Regions from separate parts of the Rhodoferax sp. GW821-FHT07G04 genome, predicted to be linked through region 2. Evidence: predicted binding sites of a transcription regulator. Region 2 holds the regulator's gene; the other holds the start of a gene.
The links. Region 2 encodes HrcA, which represses chaperone genes, less so after heat shock. Its sites were predicted from a motif close to TTAGCACTCNNNNNNNNNGAGTGCTAA; they were not measured.

Region 1 (4,425 bases), on a different contig from region 2:
TCTTTGCACTAACTCGGTGGCGCGCCGGTTCGAATCTTCGGTGATCAAAACCATGGCAATGGAGGCGATGACCAGCAGCACGATGGCCTTGGGGTTTCGCTTGATGACGGCGGGCAGAGGGGGCGTGCGCATTGGTAGGCCTAGAATGCTGAGTCAACCAGGGTAGGAAAGCGCTGACCACCACCATGATTCGGATTGCCATCGTTGACGACCATGCCATCGTCCGTGCGGGGCTGCGGCAGTTCTTCGCAGACCATCCCGATCTTTTGGTTGTTGCGGAGGCCGCCAATGGCCATGAAGCCGTCGATTTGGCCCGCGCCGGCGGGCTGGACGTCATGGTCATGGACCTCTCCATGGGTGAGCAGGGCGGTGTCGAGGCCTTGGTGGCCATCAAGGCCCGTGCGCCCGACTTGCCGGTGCTGATATTCAGCGCCTTGCCCGAAGCCCATTACGCGACCGCTCTGTTGCAACAGGGAGCCAGTGGCTACCTGGGCAAAGACTGTGAACCCGAAAACATTGTGGAGGCTATCCGTACGGTCAGCCGGGGACGCAAGTACATCAGCGCGGCCGTTGCCGAGCAATTGGCCGATGCCTTGGTGGGTGGGGGTGTCGAAAAACCACCGCATCAAAAGCTGTCGCAACGCGAGTTGCAAGTGTTCTTGCGACTGGCAGCGGGTGAAGCCGTGGGCCACATTGCCGAACACATGTCGCTCAGTATCAAGACAGTGAGCACATACCGAGCCCGCATCATGGAAAAGTTGGGCCTCGCGTCCAATAGCGACCTGACCTATTACGCGCTGAAGAACGGCTTGATCCAATAGAAATAGAAGGAGTCGGCGGGCGCATCGTATTCAGTTCAGCTCGCCATACAGGCTGCTGCCCGCATCACCGGATGCCAGTCGCCCGCAGTACAGCATCAGCGCGTCCAGTTCGTTGGATTTATCGAACACCTTGCGCGCGCCCAGCTCGGTGCACTTGCGGCGTATCTCGGGCGTGGCGTGGTTGCTCAGGACCACCATGGTGCGCGCGGGTAGCGCACCATCCGCCGCGCGCAACACGCCCAGACCCGATCCCAACTTCAGAAAAATATCGACGATCACCAGATCCGCTGCGTTTGCGGATTCGGCCAGCCAGCGCACGGCGCTTGCCTCATCTTCCGCAATACCGACGACTTCTACGGGCGCCATTTCTTCCAGCGCGGCGATCAGACTATCCCGTATGAGCCTGCTGTCTTCAACAATATATGTCTTAAGGCGCTGCATGGTGGGATGATCGCTGGGGTAGTTGGTCTTGCGATACCAAGCTGTATAACGGTCATATTAACGCCAATACCGTAGCCTGTCTCACAAGTGTGCGTCTACACGCAACAATTTGCGCTGTGTAGCGCGGCGCACAGACGCCATGCGGCGGCGCGCGCAACGATGTGCGTTTGACCCCAAAAAAACACCCCTGAGGCCTCAGCCGTCAGGGGTTGTTGTTTGGCGTGTTATGCGGCTTAGGCGTATTCAGCCAGTGCGGTCTTCATCTTCTTCATGGCTGCCACTTCGATCTGGCGGATGCGTTCGGCGCTGACACCGTATTCGGCGGCCAACTCGTGCAATGTCATGCCGCCCGAATTGTCGTCATTGACCTTGAGCCAGCGCTCTTCAACGATGCGGCGGCTGCGGGCGTCCAGGCTGTCCAGCGCGGCGGCAATGCCATCGGTGGCCAGCACATCGCGTTGCTGTGCTTCCAGCATCGCCACGGGTTCATGGCTGGTGTCGGTCAGGTAGGCGATAGGGCCGAAGGCATCCTCGCCATCGTCGGATGGAGAGGGGTCCAGCAACACGTCGCCGCCCGACATGCGGGTTTCCATCTCGATCACTTCTTCGGGCTTGACCTTGAGCTCGCGCGCCATCGCATCGATCTGCTCGGCGTTCAGCGTGTCGCGGTGCGTGCCCAGGTCGGCAGCTGCATCGTCGCTCTTGAAGCGCTGCTTCATGGAGCGCAGGTTGAAGAACAGCTTGCGCTGGGCCTTGGTCGTTGCAACCTTGACCATGCGCCAGTTCTTCAGGATGTATTCGTGGATTTCGGCCTTGATCCAGTGCAATGCGTAGCTGACTAGCCGCACGCCCTGGTCGGGATCGAAGCGCTTGACGGCCTTCATCAGGCCCACGTTGCCTTCCTGGATCAGGTCACCGTGGGGCAGCCCATACCCCAGGTACTGGCGTGACACGGATACCACCAAGCGCAAGTGAGAGAGCACTAACTTACCGGCAGCTTCAAGATCATTGGCATTCTTGAACTTGCGCGCAAACTCTTGCTCTTCTTCCAATGTGAGCATCGGCAGGCGGTTGGCGGCCGAAATATAGGCGTCCAAATTGCCCAGCGACGGAACAACCGACCATGGATTGGCCAGTGCTACGGCGGTAGATGCGTGTCCCACTTGGTATGACATACCCGAACTCCTTGTGTCTTGTTGTCAATATTAGCACTCTCTCTGAGTGAGTGCTAATAAAGAAGTTCAATGCCCCTGATCAATAAAAGTAGATCACTTCAAGGGGTGTTCGGACTGCAAATGGGGGCACAGAGCCTATTTGCAATAGTGCCGATCTTGAAACAGGTGTTTCCCGCCACCCGCCTGCACGCCTTCACAAAAAGTTCAAAATACTAGCTATGGGAAGCATAGCGGGTGCGCCAATGGGTCCGAGGGCTGGGTGTGTTTTTTCTCAATATGAAAAAACCGATGGTCTAAAACGGGACTTAAGACCGATACAGGGGGCCAAACTCCTGCCAGAATCACCCCCCTTTACGCGCAATGCGCCTTGCCCGAACCGCTCATTTTGGCCACGCCATGGCCTCAGCCTCGGGTAGTTTTCTCAGGAGATACCGATATGAAACGCGACCCCATCAGCCCCACGCAGAACCAGATCGTGATCCAAGCCATCAGCCACGACGTGCTGGCGGAAAAATACCTCAAACCCGGCGAGACCGGCATCGAAGACCTGTTTGCTCGCGTGGCACGTGCCCTGGCCTCGGTCGAAAAAGAAGAAGACCGCGCCAAGTACGAAGTGGCTTTCTTGGAGAACCTGTATGCCGGTGCCATCGGTGCCGGCCGCATCATGAGTGCGGCGGGTACCGACATCCAGGCTACGCTGATCAATTGCTTTGTGCAGCCCGTGGGCGATTGCATCCAGGGCGTGGACGAAAATGGCTACCCCGGCATCTATGAGGCCTTGCGCGAGGCGGCCGAGACCATGCGCCGTGGCGGCGGTGTGGGTTACGACTTCTCGCGCATCCGCCCACGCGGTGCGGCCGTCAAGGGCACGGCGTCCATGGCCTCCGGCCCTTGCAGCTACATCAATGTGTTTGACCAGTCGTGTTCCACGGTCGAGAGCGCCGGCGCGCGCCGCGGTGCGCAAATGGGCGTGCTGCGCGTGGACCACCCGGACGTCATGGAGTTCATCACCGCCAAGCGCACGCCAGGCCGTTGGAACAACTTCAACGTATCGGTGGGTGTGACCGACGCCTTCATGCAGGCGCTGATGCAAGACCAGGCCTGGGAGTTGGTGCATACGGCCAAGCCCGGTGCCGGTCTGCTGGACAAGGGCGCCTTCCAGCGCGCGGATGGCAAGTGGGTCTACCAGACGCTGCAGGCGCGCGACCTGTGGGACACCGTGATGCGCTCCACCTACGACTTTGCCGAACCCGGCATCCTGTTCCTGGACCACATCAACCAAGACAACAACCTGCGCTACTGCGAGACCATCGCCGCGACCAACCCCTGTGGCGAGCAGCCGCTGCCATCGTACGGTTGTTGTGACCTGGGTCCCATCATCCTGACCCGCTTCATCCGCCATCCCTTTGGCTTTGACGGCGTGCCGTCCTTTGATTTCGAAGCGTTTGAGAAATCGGTGGCTACCCAGGTGCGGGCCTTGGACAATGTGCTGGACGTCACCTTCTGGCCACTGCAACAGCAGCGCGATGAGTCGGCCGCCAAGCGCCGCATCGGTGTCGGCTTTACCGGCATGGGCAATGCGTTGACCATGCTGTGCCTGCGCTATGACAAGGCCGAAGGCCGCGCCATGGCCACGCGCATTGCCACCAGCATGCGCGATGCGGCCTACACCGCCTCGGTGGCACTGGCGCAAGAAAAGGGCGCCTTCCCGCAGTTCGATGCGGACGGCTATCTGGGCGCAGGCACCTTTGCCAGCCGCCTGCCAGCCGCATTGCAAGAGTCCATCCGCGCACACGGCATCCGCAACAGCCACTTGCTGTCGATCGCGCCCACCGGTACGGTCAGCCTGGCCTTTGCCGACAACGCGTCCAACGGCATCGAGCCGGCGTTCTCGTGGATGTACAAGCGCAAGAAGCGCGAGGGCGATGGCAGCTTCAGCGAGTACTCGGTCGAAGACCACTCCTGGCGCCTGTACCGCGAGCTGGGTG
Region 2 (4,425 bases):
ATTAACTTTTATTCGAGTGGGAAAAAGAGTCCAAATGGCTTGCAGTTTGCCAATTTGTCATTTGGCACACGTCGAATAACCCGGATGCTTACATCCCTGCTTTACGACAATGCTGCAATTTCATTGATCGAACAACCAGAAGATGGTATTCACCCAGGACTACTTCACAAGTTAATCCCTATTTTCCGTTCATACGCCATACCTAATCAATTCATTATTACAAGTCATTCACCCGATGTTTTAAACAGAATTTCTCCAGAGGAAATAAGGCTTGTCGATCTTGTGGATGGTTTTACACGTGTGAAACAGTTAAGTGCCAATGAATTAAATGCAGCTCGCCAATTTATGGCCAACGATGGCCCTTTGTCGGAGTTCATTGAATCTGTTGAGGAGCGCTGAAACTTGTTCGCAGTAATTGCCGAAGATCGGTCCGACGTTGAGACGCTGACCGTATTGATCAGAAAACTGGCGCGGACACACAATCTCCCTGTGCATGGAAAAGGGTATAACGGATGCTCAGAAATGTTACGCAAGGGTGCCCGCCAATTGCAATTATTTCAAGCATTGGGTAACGCGCAACGCTATGTTGTTTGCTATGACTCTGATGGTGACGACCCCATTGAACGACGGAATCGTTTGATCAACAATGTGATTGCCCCATCGGGGGTAACTGCGCCCATGTGTGCACTGGTCCCTATTCAAGAAATAGAGTCTTGGATCCTTGCGGATATAGATGCTGTTCGACATGTATTTACGGGCTGGAGGCCTGCTGCTCAAAAGATTGCGCCGGAAACGATTGATAGCCCCAAGGAGCATTTAACAAGGTTGAGTCGCATAGATTCTCGCCCTCGATATTCGAATGCCACCCACAATCCCAAAATTGCTGCTTATCTTGATTTAGCAAAGGTAAGAGCGAGATGTCCGTCGTTCAACCCGTTGTTCGATATCGTGATCAATGGGGTGGGAAATGTTTAACGACTTTGCTTGTTTTGCCCTAACGGGCTAGGTACATTGGCAGTGGAGTGACCCCTTCGGGGTGGACCACTGGGGGCTGATGAACTGATACGCTTGCTGGGCCTTCATAGAAGGAGAAGGTCCATGTCATCAAGAGGTCCAGCCCGAAGGGGTCCCCCAAGGTTGGGTCAGGGTTCAGCGGAATTCAACATCTTCGGCTTACGAGGAGAGAATAGACCGCTGTAGCGTGTCTTATGAGTCCTCTGCTTTAGCCAACTGAGCTAACGCCCGGATACCGCACGCTATACATTCAATAGCTACTCGTCCATATTCGGCGAGGGCTAGCACATAATCTTTCAAAAATCTTGTTGATGACGCCATCAACAAACCTAAATTGGGTATAAATAGACCGCTTGGCACCTGGCACGGCACACCCGAGCCTGTTTACTTGTTGTGACTCAAGGCGTTGCTGACCAGCTTGGAGGTGATGTCCACGATCTGGATCATGCGGTCATAGGCCATGCGCGTGGGGCCGATGACGCCCAGCGTGCCCACCACCTTGCCATCCACCTCGTAGGGGCTGCTGACGATGGACAGGTCTTCGAATGGTACGACCTGGCTCTCGCCACCGATGAAGATGCGCACGCCTTCGGCCTGGCCGGCCACGTCCATCAGGCGCATCAACTGGGCCTTTTGCTCGAACAGCTCAAAGGCGCGGCGCAAATGGCTCATGTCGCTGGAGAAGTCAGAGACCGACAGCAGATTGCGTTCACCGGAGATGATGACCTCGTCCTGCGTTTCGGTAATGGCTTCGGAACTGACGGTCACCGCAGCCTGCATCAGTGCGGCGATTTCGGTGCGCAACGACTCGACCTCACTCTTCAGGCGCTCGCGCACGTGCTCCATATCCATACCCACGTACTGGCTGTTCAGGAAATTGGCGGCCTCCACCAACTGTGCTTGCGAATAGTCCTGCTCGGTGAAGATGACGCGGTTCTGCACATCGCCATCGGGCGAGACAATGATGACCAGCAGGCGCCGTTCCGAGAGCCGCAAAAATTCAATATGGCGAAAGACCGACGTACGGCGTGGCGCAATCACCACGCCCACAAATTGCGACAGATTGGACAGCAGATTGGCCGCGTTGGAGATCACCTTTTGCGGTTGGTCCGGCGCCAACACATGTGACCCATATTGGTGGGGCTGCACCGTCAACATGGTGTCCACAAACACGCGGTAGCCCCGCGCCGTGGGGATGCGCCCGGCCGAGGTGTGCGGGCTGACGATCAAGCCCAGTTCCTCCAGATCCGACATCACATTGCGGATGGTGGCAGGCGACAGCTCCAAGCCCGAGGCCCGCGACAAGGTGCGGCTGCCGATGGGTTGGCCATCGGCGATGTAGCGCTCTACCAGCGCTTTGAGCAACAACTTGGAACGATCATCGAGCATTGGGGCATTTTACTGTTCGCTCGGTCGAATAGACCTTCGGCTGCTGGTTTTGAACTGCTTCGGGGACACCTACCCACTACCCCCGCTAACGCCGACGCGCGTAAATTGTCCCGTTCTCAATCCGTATGTCAAGACTGTAACGTTGGGCGACGTCCTGCAATATTGCTGCAATTGGAACGCATGGATAGTCAAACGCTCCTCGCCCAACAATGGATTTGTCAGCTTGCAGCTTGTTGCCGGAGTTGTCAGCGAGAAGCCCAAGCAAAGAAATCACATCGAGACTTTCAAATTTAATTTGAATGCCCCTGCCTCCGCAAAAATCCCGAGCGTTCGGTTTTGCAGGACTTAAACTGACCTCTTGTATTGCAGGCGTCGGCGTCTTGACGGTCAACTCTTGGCCGGCTGTACAAGGGGCGGCTTGATACTCAATTTTTCCGTCGGCATGCGTACATTTGTAGACGCCTGCAAATGAGTTGCTGCAGAGCGTAAGTAACAACAAGGAAAAGACAAAACGGACCATGTAATGAGTCTCTCAATTGGGCATGTAAGTAGCGAAAAGCCGCTAGTGGTACGGAAAACTTATAGATCACATGGTAGTGCCTCACTGGCATTGACGCGAATTTGGCTGGCCAAAAAGGGGGATGTGCTTTCCCATTGCCCTCGTGGCGGGCAAAGCCAGCCTTCTTTGTCCATTAGTCTTGGTATTTGAATCGAGATCGTTCAGGCTTCGTAACGTTTTAGTGATGTAATTTGCGAATGAAGTCCCAATTCCGCCAGGTTGCCTTGATTGGCAAATACCACGCCGTCTCCTCGGGCGCGACAGGTGCATCCTCGCGGGACGCCCTGGAGCGCATCGCCCACTTTTTGATGGACCAGGGATGCGAGGTGGTGTTGGAGGCCGAGACGGCGGCCAACATGGGGCTGAACCGCTACACCACGATGGACGTTGCCGGTATCGGTGGCGCTTGCGATGCCTGCGTTGTCGTGGGCGGTGACGGCACCATGCTGGGCATTGGCCGGCAGATGGCGCAGTACGGCGTGCCGCTGATCGGCATCAACCAGGGCCGCCTGGGCTTTATCACCGACATCCCGCTGGACAATTTTGAAGCCACGCTACAGCCCATGCTGGCCGGCCACTACGAGGAAGACCACCGTAGCCTGATGCAGGCACGGGTGATGCGCGGCGGTCACTGTGTGTTCACCGCGCGGGCCATGAACGACGTGGTCGTCAACCGTGGCGCCACGGCCGGCATGGTCGAACTGCGGGTGGAGGTGGATGGCAATTTTGTGGCCAACCAGCGGGCCGACGGCCTGATCATCGCCACACCCACCGGGGCCACAGCCTATGCGCTGTCGGCCGGCGGGCCGCTGATACACCCGTCCATCCCCGGCTGGGTGCTGGTGCCCATTGCGCCGCACACGCTGTCCAACCGGCCCATCGTGCTGGCCAATGTGTCGGAGGTGGTGATTGAGCTGGTGGCAGGGCGCGACGCCAGCGCCAATTTTGATATGCAATCGCTGGCATCGCTGATGCACGGCGACCGCATTGTGGTCACACGGTCCCAGTACCAGGTGCGCTTTTTGCACCCCAAGGGCTGGACCTATTTCGACACGCTGCGGCAGAAACTACATTGGAATGAGGGAGTTGCCTGATGGCACTGAAGCGGATTGTTCTGCGCGATTTTGTGATCGTCAGCGAACTGGAATTGGATCTGGACAGTGGCTTCACGGTGCTGACCGGTGAAACGGGCGCCGGCAAATCAATCCTGATCGATGCCCTGCAACTGGTCACCGGCGCACGCGCCGACACCGGCGTTATCCGCGAAGGCGCCAGCCGCACCGACGTCAGCGCCGAGTTCGACACACCGGCCAGTGTGCGCGAAGTGCTGCAAGAGGCCGGTTTTGATGATGAAGGCGACCCCCTGCTGCTGCGCCGCACGGTAGACACGGCTGGCAAGAGCCGCGCCTGGATCAACGGCAGCCCGGCCACTGCCCAGCAATTGCGCACGGTGGGTGAGCAGT

Region 1: the regulator HrcA is predicted to act here: its motif matches at 2,468-2,494, upstream of rpoH (RNA polymerase sigma factor RpoH).

The regions. Positions count from the first base shown of each region.
Region 1 is NZ_JBWKQD010000001.1:1,214,503-1,218,927, reverse strand. It holds gene AC07OO_RS05585 (CHASE3 domain-containing protein) at 1-132, opposite strand, end outside; gene AC07OO_RS05580 (response regulator) at 186-821, shown strand; gene AC07OO_RS05575 (response regulator transcription factor) at 852-1,262, opposite strand; gene rpoH (RNA polymerase sigma factor RpoH) at 1,496-2,437, opposite strand; gene AC07OO_RS05565 (adenosylcobalamin-dependent ribonucleoside-diphosphate reductase) at 2,874-4,425, shown strand, end outside.
Region 2 is NZ_JBWKQD010000002.1:494,920-499,344, forward strand. It holds gene AC07OO_RS11455 (AAA family ATPase) at 1-399, shown strand, start outside; gene AC07OO_RS11460 (DUF4276 family protein) at 403-975, shown strand; gene hrcA (heat-inducible transcriptional repressor HrcA) at 1,399-2,403, opposite strand; gene AC07OO_RS11470 (DUF4124 domain-containing protein) at 2,489-2,923, opposite strand; gene AC07OO_RS11475 (NAD kinase) at 3,160-4,056, shown strand; gene recN (DNA repair protein RecN) at 4,056-4,425, shown strand, end outside.